4 regions of the Comamonas denitrificans genome follow, and region 3 is predicted to be linked to each of the others. Evidence: predicted binding sites of a transcription regulator. Region 3 holds the regulator's gene; each other region holds the start of a gene.
The links. The regulator sigma-54, encoded in region 3, starts transcription at its own class of promoters, with help from an activator protein. The targets are predictions, from matches to a motif close to TGGCANGNAANCTGCTTT.
Positions count from the first base shown of each region.

Region 1 (4,835 bases), on a different contig from region 3:
TGCCATTTCGAAACAATAACAACTTTCGCAATGCAAAATTAAATACAAAGGTTCCCCCTGCAGCTGATATTTTACTGAGTTCCGGCTGTATTTTTAAAACCTCAATTCCGACCAAAAGAACCGACTCGGTTACACCCAACCCCAAAATACCAATAAACAAAAAGCTCACAAATTCTATAGCAGGCGACTGACCAAGCGAACGATTTTTAAAAACAAAAAGAATACTCAACCACCAAACCGATGCCACACCAGCAGAAAACCCCAAAATTGCCGCAAAAAACCAGGAAGCCCCCCCCAAGCGCATCGCTACTGAAAACAGACTCAGATCAATCAAAAGCCCAATCAAAGAAACTAAAAAATACCGTGCCAGTTCGTTTGCTAACAGGCTATTTTTGCCAACATTTGTATTAATAATTTTACTTATATTAAAACTCATTTTTTTATTATTCTTCACTATGGGTAAAAAAATCTGTGCAGCGATACAAGTAGTAATTAATCTGCCGATCGCCCTTACTTCCACCCATAATTGACCATGTCCCTTGGGGTGCGGTTTGAAGTCGGTCAGTAAGAACAAGATAATCTGGTCCAGCACCATTAGCGCACAGCGTATTTATTTGCTGATCATCTACAGAGCATGCATTGTTGCTATTCAAGTTATTTAGCAGACTGCAAATTTGCTTTTGCATATAAAATATATCAAACATTTTTTGGCGACGTACTACTTCAACTGCAGTACCCCGGTTAAATGCTATACCAGCCGCTTGTTGTGAATTGACGAAGCTGGGCCTGTTTAAAATAATCCAAGATGCCAACAGTTCATCTTCCCAAAATACCTGAACCCCTGGCTCAAGCGAAACACCAAACAAATTGGGAGAATATTGGGCTGACTCGATATAATTTGTCCATTTACTACGCCTATCCCACACATCTACTGTATGGGTCAGTGCAAGAAGAAGAACAGCGACAAGTACAATACGCAAGTATCTAACCCGCTCCCAAGCGATTAAACCCAAATAGATGAGTATCCCCGCCACTAATGGGTAGCTGGCCAACATGAATTCTGGCCGCACGGCTTCGCGCACACCCTCCATACGTGCATAAATCATCCAAACGCCTTGAGCATATTTGGCCAGTCCTAAAACCAGTGTTAACCAAGCAAAACCGCGCAACGTACGCACCAACCACGGAGAAACCGTTACCATCAAACGCGGCCATACAAGATACAGTGGGATCATGGCCAAGATTGCCAATGGAGAGGGAGCAATCGCACCCAGTGGCACCCCATAGACTACGATCGCTAACAAGAGTGCTAGGCGTGGACTAAAGCTGTAATCAGAGCGCCACTGCATTATCAGTAACCAAGGTACACTGGCCATAGCAAGCCAGTGCAGCAACCACTGAGTGCGCCACAATTGCAGGCCTGTTGGCAAAACCAAACCAAAAAAATCAGCCAAAACTAAGGTCGCCAACATACCCAGCACAGTCGCAATGATGGCACCTCGCATGACGGATTGAAGGCGACCAGTAGCACGCTGTATCACCAGCCAACCCAGAAAAATATCCGTTAACCAATAGCCCCAAGCTTCATACTGCCAGGATGAGATAAACACTTGAGGTGTTAGCTCGGCAATTTGGTTATGCCACCATGGATCGTGACGTATGACCAATTGATTAAAAGGCACAATACCCCAAAAACCTAGACCAACTATTGGTATGGCTAGCCACAGCAAGTGCCACCAGCGCTTGTCTTGCCAGACCAGTACGCCAAAGGCCAGCATGGGGATGGCTAAGGCTTGCAACGGATGGATGCTGGCGGCCAACAGCCAACATATGGCGGCGAGCCAGCGCCGATTAACAAGCCAAGCTGTTAAAGTAGCCAACACCAAAGGCTCTGCAATCGAACGCCCTGAAAAAAAAGGCTCTGCATAAGAAAAAATAAGATGCCCACCGTAACCCGCAGGCAGTATAAGTACAGCCAATAACGCATAAAACCGCTGCTCAGCAATAAACAGTGTGCGTAGCAGGGCGAATGATGCAGCTGTAAAAGCAGAGAGAGCTATCAGTGTCAGCGTTAAAAAAATTTCTGCTGGACGAAAGTAGTTCAGTAGCCAAGCGACTAGTTCAGGGAAAAAGGTATATTGGCTTTGACTGCCGTAAGAAAAAAATAAATCTTGTGCAAACTGTTGTGGTTCGCGTACCAGCAGGGCCTGCCCCAAATACAGAACGCTGTCGTGGCGTATGCCATGGTAAGGATGCAAATACAAGAGCCAAAAAACTGCTAACGAGATCGCAGCCAAACGGGCACTATGGGGTGAATTTTGCATACTTAAAAAAAGCGGCCGAAGCCGCTTTCATTTTTTCCTAAGATTTCTTTTAACGGCAAGAACCAGGAGCCCACTTTGCCGGCGTAGCCACGCAAGCCCATGAAGAAATACCGTTCGTGCCTGCTGCAGTAGGTGTCAATTTAACCTCCACAGCTGTGCCATCGATAGTCCCCCCAGCAGTAACTTCACCGGACGTCGCATTGACGCTCAGAGTCGATACAAATTTTGTAGAAGTGAAAGAACTACCACAAGTGTCAAGATTTGAAAAACCGGACGACTGGACAATTTCGGTCACACAGGTACGAGCACTAGATGCAGCCAAAACTACTTCCGATACTTTGGCCTTAGCCGTGTAATCCTGATAAGCCGGCAAAGCCACGGCAGCCAAAATACCAATAATCGCCACGACGATCATCAGTTCGATCAGGGTAAAACCCTTTTGCACAGAACGCATAGTACGTTTCATAACAAGCTCCTTAGAGTGAGTAAAAAATGAAAACGCAAAGGTTTAAGCAAAGACCGTGCCAACTTTTCTCGCACTGGGCAAACCCTGGCGACAAGGCCGTGTGTCGCAGGGCCAAAGGACAAAAAGCCATGGCTTTGTCGCCAAAAATCAGCGACACGCTGGTTTGTCGCGCAAAAATAACGACACGCGCGCGCTGGTAACGCCATGCTGTGGGCCCAGCGCCCGCTCTCTACAATGCCGCTATGTCTGCGCTGCCCTGCCCCCACCTTTCGATTAGCCTGCACACCGCCGCCATCTTGACGGGCCGCAGTGTGCGCACTTGGCAGCGGCGCATTGAAGAGGGCTTGGTGCCGCGCCTGGGCAGTGGTGTGCGGGCATTGGTGCCTTTTGAGGCGGTGCAGCAATCCATGGAGGGTGTGCCAGGCGAGGCAGCCAACGCTTGGAGTGCGCAGGATGTGCAAACCCTGGTGCGGGCCGACCAGGGCGAGGCGCTGGCCCAGGCGCAGATGGGCAGCCAGTTTGCATTGCTGGCCTTGCGCGGTGCTGCGCCAGCCACCCCGCCCGCGCCGGGGCACGACGCGGGGCGCATTGCCCACTATTTTTTGGAGCGGGCGGCCGAGCAGGCGCAGGCCGATGCCATGCACTGGCTGGGCCTGCTGTATGCGGCGGGGCTGGGGCCGGCCGGTGATGCCAGTGATGCGGATGCCAACAACAACGCCATGGCGCTGATGTGGATTGCCAAGGCCGCCGCGCATGGACATGCGATTGCCCGCCAGCAGTTGGCGGCTTTGTTGCCAAATGTGCCCAACTTGCCCGCTGGCGGCCAGGCTTAAAACGGTTGGGCAGTCCGGGCCTTCTCTTTTTTACAATCTAGCCATGACCTTTCTTGACATGCTGCGCGATGCCACGGCTCGCAACCATTCCTTGCTGTGCGTGGGCCTTGACCCCGAACCGGCCAAATTCCCCACCCACTGGCGCGGCGATGCTTCCAAAATTTTTGATTTTTGTGCTGCCATCGTGGATGCCACCGCCGATGTGGTGTGCGCTTTTAAGCCGCAAATTGCCTACTTTGCCGCCCATGGGGCGGAGGCGCAGTTAGAAAAGCTGATCGCCCATATGCGCAGCGTTGCGCCGCAGGTGCCGGTGATTTTGGACAGCAAGCGCGGCGATATTGGCTCCACCGCCGAGCAGTACGCGAAAGAGGCGTTTGAGCGCTACGGGGCGGATGCGGTGACGCTTTCGCCCTTTATGGGACTGGATTCGGTGCTGCCTTATTTGGAGTACGAGGGCAAAGGGGCCTTTTTGCTGTGCCGCACCTCCAACCCCGGCGGGGACGATTTTCAGGCGCAAACTTTGGCGAATGTGCCCGGCCAACCTACGCTGTTTGAGCACATTGCCCAGCTGGCGCAGGGGCCGTGGAACACCAATGGCCAGCTGGGCCTGGTGGTGGGGGCCACGCGCCCGCAAGAGATTGAGCGCGTGCGGGCGGTTGCGCCAACGCTGCCGCTGCTGATTCCTGGCGTGGGCGCACAGGGGGGTGATGCGGTGGCCACGGTGCAAGCGGCGCAAGGCGGGCCGATGGTGATTAATTCCTCGCGGGCGATTCTTTACGCCAGCGCGGAAATGGACTTTGCGACAGCAGCCCGGGCGGTTGCCCTGGAGACGCGCATTGCGTTGAACAACGCGGCGTTGCAGGCCTAAGTCACCGTTTTCAAGGGTTTTTCCTAGGAAAAAAAGTCCATGTTGCTGACAAAGCACCATGGACTTTTTTAACGACCTTGGATAAAAATAGAACTATCGTTCGTTTTTATCGTCAGCTTGAGAATTGCCTTTTGCAAGCCTCCTGGCAGACATCTGAAAGAGAGTTTTTCATGCAAGAGCGCGCCTGGCTGGCCCACTACCCCGAAGGCATCCCTGCCGAGATTGATCTGAGCCGCTACACCTCCTTGGTGGCGTTGATGGAGCAGGCTTTTGCCCAGCATGCGGGCCGGGTGGCGTTTAACTTTATGGGCAAGGACATGAGCTTTGCCGAGCTTGATCGTTTC
Region 1 covers NZ_JBHSEY010000056.1:2,859-7,693, reverse strand. Annotated here, with positions in the region: gene ACFO24_RS11630 (GtrA family protein) at 1-454, opposite strand, end outside; gene ACFO24_RS11625 (hypothetical protein) at 444-2,324, opposite strand; gene ACFO24_RS11620 (pilin) at 2,374-2,790, opposite strand; gene ACFO24_RS11615 (SEL1-like repeat protein) at 3,033-3,623, shown strand; gene pyrF (orotidine-5'-phosphate decarboxylase) at 3,667-4,491, shown strand; gene ACFO24_RS11605 (long-chain-fatty-acid--CoA ligase) at 4,662-4,835, shown strand, end outside.
Region 1: the regulator sigma-54 is predicted to act here: its motif matches at 2,834-2,851, upstream of ACFO24_RS11620 (pilin).

Region 2 (4,835 bases), on a different contig from region 3:
TGCCGCCCAGCGGGTTTTTGATCTCATGCGCCATGCCGCGCACCAGGGCGCGGGTGGCTTGGTTGGTGGTGAACAGGCTGTCTTCGCGGTTGTTGTGGATCAGCCGGTCCAGCGGGTGCAGCTCCACCAGCAATTGTTGGCCCCCTGGGGTGTCCGCCTGTTCCGGGGCGGCCGGGGCGGTGCCCAGTGTGGCGGGCAGGGGGGTGACGGTGTAATCGGCCACGGCCAACTGCATTTCGCCCGCACCCAGCAGCCGCGCTTGGCGCTGGGTGTAGGGCTGCTGGGCGTGCAGTGCCAAATCTAGGTTGGCGGCGGCGCTGCCGTCGGCATCGTCCAAAAACGTGCTGAACGCCTGGTTGCGCAGGCGCGACAGGCCGGTGGCCAGCAATTGCTCGGCCGCATGGTTGGCGTACTGGATGCGCAATTGCGCATCCAGCAGCAGCACCGCGGTGGCCAGATGGGCCAGCGCGGGCATGGGCCCGGTCAGGCACTCGCTGGCCGTGGCAGCAGGGGTGGGGGCAGCGGTATCGTTCACGCTTTCTCTGGTGTGGGGGAAGGAAAAGGGCCGCTGCCGCGCATCCTTTACAGGCTGTAGTACAGGTCGAATTCAACCGGGTGTACGGCCTGGCGCAGGCGGGTGACCTCGTCCATTTTGCAGTCGATATAGGCCTGCAGCATGTCTTCGGTGAAAACTCCGCCTTCCAGCAAAAAGCGATTATCGGCCTTGAGTGCGTCCAGCGCCTGCGCCAAGCTGTGCGCCACGCGCGGGACGTTGGCCGCTTCTTCCGGGGGCAGGTGGTAGAGGTTTTTGCTCATCGCGTCGCCCGGGTGGATGCGGTTGCGGATGCCGTCCAACCCGGCCATCAGCAGGGCCGAGAACGCCAGGTAGGGGTTGGCCAGCGGATCGGGGAAGCGGCATTCGATGCGCTGCGCCTTGGGGCTGGAGGTGTGGGGGATGCGGATCGAGGCCGAGCGGTTGCTGGCCGAGTACGCCAGCATTACCGGCGCTTCATAGCCGGGCACCAGGCGCTTGTAGCTGTTCGTGCCGGGGTTGGTAATGGCGTTCAGGGCGTGGGCGTGGTGGATGATGCCGCCGATGTAGAACAGCGCCAGCTCCGACAGGTTGGCGTACTCGGTGCCAAAGAACAGGTTCTTGCCGTCCTTGAACAGCGACTGGTGCACGTGCATGCCCGAGCCGTTGTCGCCCACCAGGGGTTTGGGCATGAAGGTGGCAGTCTTGCCGTGGGCGTGGGCGGTGTTGTGGATGCAGTATTTGAGGATTTGCACCTCGTCGGCCTTGTTCACCAGGGTGTTGAAGGCCACGCCAATTTCGCACTGCCCGGCATTGGCCACTTCATGGTGATGCACCTCGATCTTCAGGCCCATGGCCTGCATGGCGTTGCACATGGCCGTGCGCACGCCGTGCAGCGAATCGACGGGGGGCACCGGAAAGTAGCCCCCTTTGACGCGCGGGCGGTGGCCGGGGTTGTGGCCGCCCATGTCCTGGTTGTTCGCCCAGGCACCTTCGGCAGAGTGGATCTGGAAGCTGGCACTGTCCATCTGCGTTTGCCATTGCACTGAATCGAAGATGAAAAATTCTGGCTCCGGCCCAAAGTAGGCGGTATCGGCAATGCCCGTGGAGCGCAGGTACAGCTCGGCCCGCCGGGCGATGGAGCGCGGGTCGCGGGCGTAGCCCTGCATGGTCGATGGCTCCAGCACATCGGCGCGCACGATGACGGTGGGCTCTTCGGCAAAGGGGTCGAGCACGGCGGTCTGGTCGTCGGGCAGCAGCACCATGTCTGAGGCTTCGATGCCCTTCCAGCCGTGGATGGACGAGCCATCGAACATCTTGCCGTCTTCAAAGGCATCGGCCTGCATGGCCTCGGCGGGGAAGGTGACGTGGTGCTCTTTGCCCAGCGTGTCGGTAAAGCGCAGATCGACCCAGCGGGCGTTGTGCTCTTGGAGGAGGGAGTGGGTTTTCAGTGACATGGAAGTGCTCTCGTTTGCTAAGAGGTGGAGGAACTCCCAGGTTTAAGCAACAAGCGTGCCATCTTTATGCCCTGGTGAGTGCTCTGGGGAGCGAAGCCCCCGGCCCAGGCGGCCATGAACCATTGCGGTGCATGGCCGCCCTGGCCCTGCACCAAGTTGAGGCAAAAGCCGCTGCGCCGTGGGGGCCGATCCGTTGGCGCAGCCGTGCGCTTGTGTGAAGATCGCCCCCCATGAGCAAAGCCTTCACCAAAGAACCCGATGGGCACCAGGACGACGATGACGACGACCTGCCCCGCCTGCCCCAAATCCCCCCCGGCAGCAAGAACTACATCACCCCGCAGGGCTACGCGGCGCTGAAAACCGAGCTGCTGGCCCTGATTGACGAGGAACGCCCCAAGGTGGTGGAAACCGTGCACTGGGCCGCCAGCAATGGCGACCGCTCAGAAAACGGCGACTACCTCTACGGCAAAAAGCGTTTGCGCGAAATTGACCGGCGCATTCGCTTTTTAACCAAGCGCCTAGAGATGGCCGAGGTGGTCGAGCCCAGCGTGCACAGCGGCAGCGACCAGGTTTTTTTTGGGGCCACCGTCATCTATGTGGATGATGAAGAGGTCGAGCGCACCATCACCATCCTGGGCATTGACGAGGCGCAAACCAGCCAGGGCCAGGTCAGTTGGGTGGCCCCCGTGGCCCGGGCCTTGCTCAAAGCGCGGGTGGGCGATGAAGTGCCCCTGCCCACACCCGCCGGGGTGCGGATGCTGGAGGTGTTGGCAGTGCAATACCCGCCAAGCCCGGCCCAATTAAAATAAAAAAAGAGCTGTTTCCGCTTTTAAATAAAAGGTTTCAAAGGCTTTTTGCCTTGAATTCCTTTATTTTTAAGCGCAAACAGCTCTTGTTTTTAATGCTGGTGTGCTGTGCGCGGCCTACGGTGCCAGCACCCGGCTGCAGCTGCGCACCGCCGCATTGCGGCGCAGCGCCCGCAATGCGCTCTCCAGTTGCAGCTGGTCGTGCACCGCGATGGTAAAGCGCAGCACGGTGGTCTGCATGGCCGATTCGTCCTCAATGTCCACGCGGCGGATATCCACATCGCTATCGGCCAGCACCTGGGCAATGCGCGCCAGTACACCCCGGCCGTTTTGCACGGCCAAGGTAATGTTGGCGTTGTACAGATGGTCGTTGTGGATGTCTTCGCCCCATTCCACGGCAATGTGCCGCTCGGGCTGGCGCTCCAAAAGCCGCTGCGCTTCGGGGCAGTCGCTGCGGTGAATGTGCAGGCCATCGCCATGGCCCAGGTAGCCAATGACCTCATCGCCCGGCACCGGGGTGCAGCACGGGGCGTAGTGGGTGGCGGTGCGGTTCTGGCTGTCCAGGATGACGCTGCGCTGGGGCCGGTTGCCTTGCGTAAAGCGCTGCTGGGTTAGCAGCAGTGCATCGGGGCGCTGGCCCTGGTGCTGCAGGTAGGCGGTGATTTGCTGCGCCACCAAGGTCGCCACCTGGCGGCCCAGGCCGATGTCCGAGAGCAGCTCGGTTTGGGTCTGTCCAGGCTTGAGGATGGCCTGCCACAGGGCATCTTGGGCCTCCTCGTCGGAGGGCAGGTCAGCAATCCCCTCTTCGCGCAGGGCCTGGGTCAGCAGCTGCTCGCCCAGGGCGGCCGATTCGGTTTGCGCCACGGTTTTGAGGTGGTTGCGAATTTTGGAGCGGGCCCGGCCGGTCTTGGCAAAATTCAGCCACATGGCGTTGGGCGCGGCGTTCTCGTCCAGGGTAATGGCCACCACGTCACCGCTTTTGAGCACCGTGCGCAGGCTGGCTACCTCGCCGTTGATGACGGCCCCGCAGGCATGGTGGCCCACGTTGCTGTGAATGGCGTAGGCAAAGTCAATGGCCGTGGCCCCTTGCGGCATGGAGAACACTTTGCTCTTGGGGGTGAAAACGTAGATCGAGTCCGGAAACAGATCGACCTTCACGTTGTCCCAGAACTCGCTGGCATCGCGCGTTTCGGTTTGAATGTCCAGCAGCGATTGCAGCCACTTGGTGTTCAGCGCCTCTTGCTGGCGGCCCTCGGATTGGTACAGCCAGTGGGCAGCCACCCCCGCCTCAGCGACGATGTGCATGGATTCGGTGCGCAGCTGAAATTCGATGTTCACCCCCGATGGGCCAACCAGCGTGGTGTGCAGCGATTGGTAGCCATTGGTTTTGGCAATGGCAATATGGTCTTTGAAGCGGCCCGGCACGGGCTTGTACAGCTGGTGCAGCACCCCCAGGGCGGTGTAGCAATCGGTGGTGGTGGGCAAGATGATGCGAAAGCCGTAAATGTCGGTCACCTGGGCAAAGCTCAAGTGGTTGCGCTGCATTTTTTGGTAGAGCACAAACAGTGTGTTTTCTCGACCGGCCAAGCGGGCCGGGAGGCCAACGCGTTTAAACGTGGCCTCGACCTCGTTGTGTACCCGCTGCACCAAGTCGTTGCGGCGGGTGCGGGATTTGGCAATCGCTTTTTCCAGCGTTTCATACCGCCACGGGTGCAGGTGGCGAAAAGCCAGGTCTTGCAGCTCGCGGTAGGACTGGTTCAGGCCCAAACGGTGGGCAATAGGAGCAAAAATCTCCAGAGTTTCAGACGAAATACGCCCCCACTTGCTGCGCGGCATGTCCCCCATGGTGCGCATGTTGTGCGTGCGGTCGGCCAGCTTGATGAGGATGACGCGCACATCCTTGGCCATGGCCAGCAGCATTTTGCGAAAGGATTCGGCCTGGGTCTCTTCGCGGGAGTTGAAGTGCAGCTTGTCCAGCTTGGTCAGGCCATCGACCAGCTCGGCCACCGTCTCGTCAAACTGTTGGCGCAAATCGTCTTT
Region 2 covers NZ_JBHSEY010000058.1:7,975-12,809, reverse strand. Annotated here, with positions in the region: gene glnL (nitrogen regulation protein NR(II)) at 1-535, opposite strand, end outside; gene glnA (type I glutamate--ammonia ligase) at 583-1,989, opposite strand; gene greB (transcription elongation factor GreB) at 2,220-2,798, shown strand; gene ACFO24_RS13110 (RelA/SpoT family protein) at 2,913-4,835, opposite strand, start outside.
Region 2: the regulator sigma-54 is predicted to act here: its motif matches at 2,033-2,050, upstream of glnA (type I glutamate--ammonia ligase).

Region 3 (4,835 bases):
TGCATGCGACAACAACAACGAGGCGGCACCATCCTGGGCTTTATCCTGGGGTTGCTGGTGGGCTTGGGCGCCGCCTTTGCCGTGGCGGTGTACGTCAGCAAAATTCCGGTGCCGTTTCTCACCATGGATGGGGACAAAACCGCCAGCCCCCGGATGCCGCAAGCCGATTGGAATCCCAATACCGCCTTGGGCGGCAAGGTCACGCCTCCACCGGTTGCGCCCGTGGAGGTCAAGCCCGAAGGGGTCGCCCCCACCGAAACCCCTGCCGCCCAGGCCACAGCGTCGAATGATCCTTTAGGGGACTTGGCCAAGGCCCAAATTGCCAAGGCCGAAAAAGCAGAGAAGGCCGAAGCAGCCGAAAAAGCCAAAGCGGCCGCCTCGGACGGCTTTGTGTACTTTGTGCAGGTGGGGGCCTTTCGCAGCCAGGCCGATGCCGATGCCCAACGCGCCAAACTGGGCCTGATCGGCCAGCAAGCCCGCGTGAGCGAACGCGAACAAAACGGCCGCCCCGTGTACCGCGTGCGCATTGGCCCCATGGCCCAGCGCAGCGAGGCCGAAGCCTTAAAACAGCAACTGGGCGACACCGGCATCGATGCCGCCTTGGTGCGCATTCACCAGTAAGCACGCCACGCGGGCGGGAACCGATTGCCCGCCCCCCACTCTTAGCGGGGCACTATTTTGGAGAAACCTTGAATGAAACGTCGTGAATTTGCCCAACTGGCCCTGCTGGGCGCAGTCCCCAGTGTTTTTTCTTTCGCCGCCCAGGCCAATAGCGGTTACGCCACGTTGAAGCAACCCGCTTCGGTGCTGGCCCCGAAAGGCCAGATCGAGGTGGTGCAGTTCTTCTCTTACGGCTGCTCGCACTGCAAAAATTTTGACCCTGTCTTTGAAGCGTGGCGCAAGACCGCCGCCAAAGATGTCAGCGTGCGTTTGGTGCACGTCGGGTTCAACAAAAATTTTGAGCCCCTGCAGCGCATTTACTACGCCCTGGAAAGCCTGGGCCAGGCCCAAGCCTTGAACGGCAAAGTCTTCAAAGCCTTTCAGGATGAGAAAAAGCGCCTCGACCAACCCGAGGTTCTCTTCCCCTGGGTGGCCGAGCAAGGCGTGGACCGCGCCAAGTTTGAAGCCGCCTACCAATCCTTTAGCGTGGCCACCCAGGTGCGCCAGGCCATACAACTGCAAGACCAGTACCAGGTGGAAGGCACCCCGGCCATGGGCATTGCTGGGCGTTACTACACCGATGGCTCGATGGCCGGCGGCTTTGAGCGCATGATTCAAATCACCAACCAACTGATTGAGCAAGAGCGCAAACGCACGTAAAGCGTGCTTGAACCCATCGTCACGGCTGCCCAAGCCCGCTTCGGCGGGCTTTGTTGTTGCTGCTGCAGGGTGACTACAATCACACGCAAAAACCATGCCTAATTTATGAAGCGCCTGCCCACCCTCCTCTCTTTCTTGCCGCTGACCTTTGCGGCGGCCATGGTGCTGCCCGCCCACGCCGAGCGGGCCGACCGTGACCAGCCCATGCACATCGAATCGGATGCCCTGCGCCATGACGAGCTGCAGCAAACCAGCGTGTTCACCGGCAATGTGGTGATGACCAAAGGCTCCATCGTGCTGCGCGGGGCGCAACTCGATGTGCGCCAAGACCCGCAGGGCTACCAATATGGTGTGGTCACTGCCGCCAGCGGTAAACGCGCCTTTTTTCGCCAAAAGCGCGATACCGCCCCCGGTGCGCCAGAGGAGTTTGTCGAGGGCGAGGCCGAAGTCATTGAATACGATGGCCGCAAAGACGATGTGCGCCTGATTCGCCGCGCCCAGCTGCGCCGCTATACCGGCGGCAAGTTGAGCGATGACATTACCGGCCAGCAAATCACGTACAACAACCTGACCGATGTTTTCACCGTGGACAGCCAAACACCGCAAGCGGGCAACAAGCCCGGCAGCAGCAGCGGTGGCCGGGTGCGGGCGGTATTGGCCCCCAAAGCGCCCCCTTCAGCCAGCCCGGCCGGCACGCCCGCAGCGGGCGCAAGGCTGCAAGCCACCCCGCAACTGACCGCTCCGCAAGAACCATGACGCAGCAGCCGCAAGAACCCTCTTTGGCTGCGCTCAGCAGCGCCACTAGCTGCCTGCAAGCGCGCAATCTGGCCAAAACCTATGGCAAGCGCCAGGTGGTCAAAGATGTCTCGCTCACCGTCAAAAGCGGTGAAGTGGTCGGCCTGCTTGGCCCCAACGGCGCGGGCAAAACCACCTCGTTTTACATGCTTGTCGGCCTGGTGCGCAGCGATGGCGGCGATGTGCTGATTGATGGCCAATCGGTCGCCCGCAGCCCCATGCACCAACGCGCGCGCCTGGGCCTGTCCTACCTGCCGCAAGAGGCTTCGATTTTTCGCAAACTCAATGTGCAGGACAACATCCGCGCCGTGCTGCAGCTGCAAAAAAATGCCGCTGGCAAGCCCCTGGCCAAAGATGAGATCGAGCGCCAGCTGACCAGTCTGCTGCAAGAGCTGCACGTCGAGCACCTGCGCGATGCCCCGGCGCTGGCCCTGTCCGGCGGCGAGCGCCGGCGCGTGGAAATCGCCCGCGCCCTGGCCACGCACCCGCGCTTTATTCTGCTGGACGAGCCCTTTGCCGGCATCGACCCGATTGCCGTGATCGAGATCCAGCGCATCATCGGTTTTCTCAAAGCGCGCGGCATTGGCGTGCTGATCACCGACCACAACGTGCGCGAAACGCTGGGCATTTGCGACCACGCCTGCATCATCAGCGAGGGCACGGTGCTCACCCACGGCACGCCGCAAGCCATCGTGGACAACCCCGAAGTGCGCCGGGTGTACCTGGGCGACAACTTCCGCATGTAAGCCATGGTCGGGGCCGCACCGCATCTCTCGATTCGCCCCGGCATCCAGCTGCAGCTGACCCCGCAATTGCAGCAAGCCCTGCGCCTGCTGCAGCTGTCCAGCCTGGAGCTGCAGCAAGAAGTGCAGCAACGGGTGTTGGACAACCCTTTTTTAGAATTGGAAGAGGCCGAGGCCACCGCCCCATCCACTCCTGAAAAAGAAGCTGTAAGCGCTGATATATCCAGCGATTCAGAATTTAATACCCCTGATAACCAATCAGAAAGCGCGCAAGAAGCTCCTGAATTAGAAGCACTCAGTTGGGAGGGCGACTCCCTCTCCGCCTTCGATTGGGACGATGCACCCCCCGGCCCCGCGCCCGCCAACGCCGACAGCGAACAGGCCCTGCCCCACGACTTCACCGCCAGCGCCCCCAGCTTGCAAGCGCATTTGCAAGAACAAGCCAGCAACCTGCGCCTGGCCCCGGCCGAACGGGCTGCGCTCGAGTTTTTGATCGGCAACCTGCTGGACAACGGCTACCTCGATGGCGACCTGCCCGAACTGGCGCACGCCCTGCTGCCCGAGGTAGCCACAGAAGCCGAAACCCCCAGCGCGGCAGAAACCCGCCAAACCCTCATGCACCACCTGCAGCTGGCCTTGGGCCTGCTGCAAAGCATGGAGCCCGCCGGCATCGGTGCCCGCAACGTGGCCGAATGCCTGCGCCTGCAACTGCGCCACGCCTGGGCGCAAGAAGCGCAACCGGCCCATGCCGACCACGCCCTGTACCAGCTGGCCCTGGCACTGTGCGAGCAGCCACTGCCCCTGCTGGCCCGCAAAGATGTGCGCACCCTGGCCCAGCACTGCGCCGCCCCCCCGGAGCGCATCGCCCTGGCCCTGCGCTGGATTGGCCAACTCGAACCCAACCCCGCCCGGCGCTTTGCCGCCATTGCCCAGGCACGCCTCATCCCCGACGTACTGGTGCGCCCCAGCGGCCAGGGCCTGCAGGTGCAGCTCAACCCCGAAGTGCTGCCGCGCCTGAACGTCCACGCCCTCTACGCCCAGGCCCTGCGCGGGCAGCGCAGCCATGCCAGCTACGCCGGCCTGCACAGCCAGCTGCAAGAGGCGCGCTGGTACGTGAAAAACCTCGCCCAGCGCTTTGACACCATCTTGCGCGTCGCCCAGGCCATCGTGCAGGAGCAAGCGGGGTTTTTCAAACACGGCCCCGTCGCCATGCGCCCCTTGGTGCTGCGCGAAGTGGCGCAGGCCCTGGACTTGCACACCTCCACCATCAGCCGCACCGTCAATGGCAAATACATGGCCACGCCGCAAGGCACCTTTGAATTCAGCTACTTTTTTAGCTCGGGCGTGCAAACCGATACCGGCGGCAGCACCTCCAGCACCGCCGTGCAAACGGTCATTGCCCAGCTCATTGCGGCAGAAAACCCCAAAAAACCCCTGTCTGATGCCAAAATCGCCGACCTTCTGGCCGCCCAAGGCATCGAATGCGCCCGCCGCACCGTCGCCAAGTACCGCGAGGCGCTGAACATCCCGGCCACCAGTTTGCGCAAAACGGTTTAAAGCCCGCCAACGCTCTTGCCAACGACGCGGCGCTATCCTTCGCACCACTTATGAACCAACTGCATTTATTTTTGCCCTGCGCCGCTGGCGTGGAAGATTTTTTGGCCGATGAGGTCCACACCATTACCGGTGCCAGCGGGCAGGATTTGCTCGTGGGCCGGGGCGGTGTCATGGTGCGCGGTGCTTGGCGCGATGTGCTGCAGCTCAATCTGCACAGCCGCCTGGCCCAGCGCGTGCTGATTGAGCTGGCGCTGCAGGACTACCGCAACGAAAACGACCTGTACCGCGCCGCCAGCCAAGTGTCCTGGGAAGTGTGGTTTGACCCGCAGCGCACCTTCAAAGTCGAGGTCACCGCCCAGCACAGCCCGCTGACCAGCCTGAACTTTGCCGCCCTGCGCGTGAAAGATGCCGTGGCCGACC
Region 3 covers NZ_JBHSEY010000017.1:90,741-95,575, forward strand. Annotated here, with positions in the region: gene ACFO24_RS05505 (SPOR domain-containing protein) at 4-621, shown strand; gene ACFO24_RS05510 (thiol:disulfide interchange protein DsbA/DsbL) at 694-1,320, shown strand; gene lptA (lipopolysaccharide transport periplasmic protein LptA) at 1,426-2,076, shown strand; gene lptB (LPS export ABC transporter ATP-binding protein) at 2,073-2,861, shown strand; gene rpoN (RNA polymerase factor sigma-54) at 2,865-4,415, shown strand; gene ACFO24_RS05530 (THUMP domain-containing class I SAM-dependent RNA methyltransferase) at 4,466-4,835, shown strand, end outside.

Region 4 (4,835 bases), on a different contig from region 3:
CCACGCGACGTGCGCCCTGGCGCGGGATGTCGTCCAGTTGGCAGATGTATTGCCAGTTCGCTTGGGATGTCATGGGGATACCTTTCCTGTTCAAACGGTGGCCGCGGGGACGGGGACGATGGGGATGAACTGCCGGGCATCGACCCGCGCCTTGTCGCCCTCGAACCAAGGGTCGGGCTCGCCCTCCAGCGCCGCTTGCAGCCGCGCCCACAGCGCCTGCCGGTTGGCGGCGTCTTCCAGCACTTTCTGCCTGACGTGTTCTAGGCCGACGCGGGCCACGTAGTGGGTGGTGCGCTCCAGGTACCACCCTTCCTCGCGGTAGAGCTGGAGGAAGGCGCCGCTGATCTCCAGCACCTCCTCGGCGGTTTTCACCTTGGTGAAGAACTGCGCCACTTCGGTCTTGATGCCGCCGTTGCCGGCGATGTGAATTTCCCAGCCGGAATCGACGCCGATGATGCCCACGTCCTTGATGCCGCTTTCCGCGCAATTGCGCGGGCAGCCGCTGACGGCCAGCTTGACCTTGTGCGGCGCGTACATGCGCCACAGCGCCCGCTCCAGGTCGCGCCCCAACTGGCTGCTGTCCTGCGTGCCGAAGCGGCACCACTCGCTGCCCACACACGTCTTCACGGTGCGCAGGCTCTTGCCGTAGGCGTGGCCGCACGGCATGCCGATGTCGCGCCACACGCCGGGCAGGTCTTCCTTCTTCACGCCCAGCAGGTCGATGCGCTGGCCGCCCGTCACCTTCACGCCGGGAATCTGGTACTTGTCCACCACGTCGGCAATGCGGCGCAGCTCGGCGGCATTGGTCTCGCCGCCCCACATGCGCGGGATGACGCTGTAGGTGCCGTCCTTCTGGATGTTGGCGTGGCTGCGCTCGTTGATGGCGCGGCTTTGCGGGTCATCCAGCGCCTCCTTGGGCCACGTGCTGATCAGGTAGTAGTTGATCGCCGGGCGGCAACCGGGGCAGCCGTCGGGCGTCTGCCACTCCATGAAGGCGAAGACTTCTTCCTTGCTGACGAGATGGTGCGTGCGGATGGCATCGCGCACCGCCTGGTGGCCGTGTTCGGTGCAGGCGCACACGGGCTTGGCAGCGCTGTTGGCCGCATACGCGCCGCCCACGGTGGCCATCAAGAGCTGCTCCACCAGCCCGGTGCATGAACCGCAGCTGGCGCTGGCCTTGGTGTGCTTGCGCACCTCGTCGATGGTGAACAGGCCCTTTTCCTTGATGGCCTTGCAGATGGTGCCCTTGGTCACGCCGTTGCAGCCGCAGACCTCGGCATCGTCGGGCATGGCGGCGGCCTGGTTCTGCCCGGCGTGACCGCCGTCGCCCAGGTTGCTTTCGCCAAACATCAGGCTGGCGCGCAGCTCGGCCACGCTGCGGCCCTCGCGCAGCAGCTGGAAGTACCAGCTGCCATCGACGGTGTTGCCGTACAGGCAGGCGCCGACCAGCTTGTCGTCCTTGAGCACCAGCTTCTTGTACTGCCCCGCGCCGGGGTCGCTCATGACGATTTCTTCCGTACCCGCGCCGCCCATGAAGTCGCCCGCCGAGAACAGGTCGATCCCCGTCACCTTCAGCTTGGTCGAGGTCTGCGACCCCAGGTAGCGGCCAATGCCGAACTCCGCCAGGTGGTTGGCCGCCACCCGCCCCTGCTCGAACAGCGGTGCCACCAGCCCGTAGGCAATGCCCCGGTGCGCCGCGCATTCGCCCACGGCGTAGATGCGCGGGTCGGTGGTGGTCTGCATGGTGTCGCCCACGACGATGCCCCGGTCGACGTGCAGGCGCATCGACTCGGCCAGGGCCGTGTTGGGGCGGATGCCCACGGCCATGACCACCAGATCGGCCGGGATTTCGCTGCCGTCCTTGAAGCGCACGGCCTGCACGCGGCCAGCGGCGTTGCCCAGCAGCGCCTCGGTCTGCGCCTGCATCAGGAATGCCATGCCGCGCTCCTGCAAAGCCTTTTGCAGCATCTGCCCGGCCGTGGGATCCAGCTGGCGATCGAGCAGCCATTCGCCCGCGTGCACCACCGTCACCTGCATCCCGCGCTTCATCAGGCCATTGGCCGCCTCCAGCCCGAGCAGGCCGCCGCCAATCACCACGGCGTGCCGGTACTGCGCAGCCGCGTCGATCATGGCCTGCGTATCGGCAATGTCGCGGTAGGCCAGCACGCCGTCCAGATCCTTGCCGGGAATCGGCAGCAGGAAGGGGTTGGAGCCGGTGGCCAGAATCAACCGGTCGTAGGGCACGCTGATGGTCTCGCCCGTGCCGCGCACCGCCTGCACGGTGCGCCGGGCACGGTTCACCTCGGTCACGGTGCAGCCGGCGTGCAGGGTGATGCCGTGCTCGGCATACCACGCCCAGTCGTTGAGCACGATCTGCTCCAGCGTCTGCTCCCCCGCCAGCACGGGCGAGAGCAGGATGCGGTTGTAGTTGGGATGCGGCTCCGCGCCGAAGATGGTGATCTCGTACAGATCGGGCGCGATCTTCAGCAGCTCTTCGAGCGTGCGCACCCCCGCCATGCCATTGCCCACCATCACCAGTTGCATTTTTTTCATAGCGCCCTCTTGCAGTGTTCATCAACGGCCCAATCGGGCCACGAACACAACAAAGCAACAACCATGCCAATGCAAAAACCGGCTTACCGTCCCCTGTCAAAGCAAGGGTTGGGAGGGCGATGCACGCCATTTTTTGGTGCGAACCATGCTGCAACGCACCAAAAACCGGCAACCGAGGCTTGCGTCAGCAAGCGAGGCAGCCCCACCCCGACAGCATCTCCGTCAGGGCGCAGCCCCAATAACAGGCAAGCCGCATCCCGTCTGACTCACCGTGGCTGTCCGAGCGCAGCGCCCAAAGGGCGCGTAGCGAGTTCCACGGTGCCAAAGCTGCGCAGCACGCTTTCTTTGCCTCCTTTCTTGCGCGGGCAAGAAAGGAGGTCGCCCGCCGGGGCGAGACCCGGCCAGCAGAACCAAAATCAGGCAAACAATAAAAAATAGCTGCTACCGCATATAAACAAACGATTTCAAGAATAAAACACCATGAAATCGTTTATTCACCAGCGGAAACAGCTATTTATTTAACAAAACCATCACCCAAAAAACGGTGGCCGGGGCAGCTGCTCGCGCAAAATCCCCCACGGGCTGCGGCCACTCAATTGCGCCACGATGGCCGCCTTCAGCGGTGGCAAGTGCTGCGCCCCCTGCAGCACGATTTGGCGCAGCAGCTTGGGGGCCGGGCGCGCATCGGTAAACAGCTTGACCACGGCGTTGGTGCCCTGAAACAGCGGCCAGGCATGCCGGTGCTGGCTGCGGCTGTAGGCGGCCAGCACACTTTCGTGCCCCCAGTCCTGGCCCGCATGGTAGGCACTGGCGACGGCGCTGCTTAAGCGCTCCACCCCCGACAGCCCCAGGTTAAAGCCATGCGCCGTCACCGGGAGCATGCCCACAGCGGCATCGCCCAGCAAGGCAAAGCGTGGCCCGCTGAACTGGCGGGCATAGGTGGCCACCAGCGGGTAATGGTGGCGCGGGCCGACCAGCTCCATCTCGCCCAGGCGGTGCTGGAAATGCGCCTGCACCTGGGCGCTGAAATCCTGCTCATCGAGCTGCATCAGGCGGGCAATGTCCGGGCTGTCGCTGGTCACCACCGCCGAGCACAGGAGATCGCCCGTGGCCGGGTCGGGCTGCAGCGGCAGGATGGCCAGCGTGCGCTCGTAGCCAAAGCACTCGTGCGCCACGTCATGGTGCTCCAGCGTGTGGCGCATGCGGCAGACGATGACGCCGCGGCCAAAGTCCGTCATCTGCGCTGCCACGCCCAGCATGCGGCGCACGGCAGAAAAGCGGCTGTCCGCCGCAACCACCAGCGGCGCGGACAGGGGCGGCGCATCCACCCGCACGCCCCCTTCGTGTACCTGGTAGTGCACTTGGGCGCACTGCGCATGCCGCACCACCTGGGTGACGGTGGCCCCGGTAATCAGCCGGATGTTGTCATGCGTTTGCGCGGCCTCAAACGCCGTGCGGCGCAGGGCGCAGTTGGGCACGATGCGGCCCAGCTCGTGCATGTCCTGGCCCACGGTGTCGATAGTGAGCGTCGGGCGCGCGCCCACCGGGCCATCGTGCACGATGGCCTGGCGAATAAAACCTTGCTCATGCGCCAGCAAGCGCTGCCAGGTGCCCAAGCGCTGCAAGGTCTGCACGCTGGGCTGGGTCAGGGCAATTTCGCGGCCATCAGGGGCCGGCTGGGCCAAAGCAGGCAGGCTTTGCTGCTCCAGCACCGTGGCGTGCAAACCCGCGTGGGACAAGGCCAGGGCCAGCGACAAACCTGCAGGCCCGGCACCTACGATCAAAACATCGGTATCCATAAAAAGGCGCAATCAGAAGCAAAAGAGGGAACAAAAAGAAAACAGCCACCCCCCAGCACCACAGTCGCAAAACCCGGTCAGAGGGCACCAAAAGCTGGCGGCTATTGTCCCCGCTTCTGCCCCCAGAGGCAGGAACACCACAAACGCCCCTGCCCCGCTTGCAGCCGATGCGAACAGGCAGGGTACACTTGCGCTTCGTGCGTCTTGGGCGCCCTTTTCCCTCACCGTCTTTTCACGTAAACATGGCCGCTGATACTCCCAGTGCTGTCCACTCTTTCGACCTGAAAAGCGCCGAACTGCCGGTGCTGGCCGTGACTTTGCGCAGCACCGAGGTCGAGCAGGTGATTGCCGACTTGGCCCGCCGCTTGGCCGATGATCCGGATTTTTTTGATAACGACCCGGTACTCATCGACTTGCAGCACGTCCAGCACCACCCCGAGCCCATTGACTTTGCGCGGCTGATTGCCGCCTTGCGCCACCACC
Region 4 covers NZ_JBHSEY010000056.1:77,069-81,903, reverse strand. Annotated here, with positions in the region: gene nirD (nitrite reductase small subunit NirD) at 1-73, opposite strand, end outside; gene nirB (nitrite reductase large subunit NirB) at 91-2,553, opposite strand; gene ubiM (5-demethoxyubiquinol-8 5-hydroxylase UbiM) at 3,084-4,352, opposite strand; gene minC (septum site-determining protein MinC) at 4,595-4,835, shown strand, end outside.
Region 4: the regulator sigma-54 is predicted to act here: its motif matches at 2,605-2,622, upstream of nirB (nitrite reductase large subunit NirB).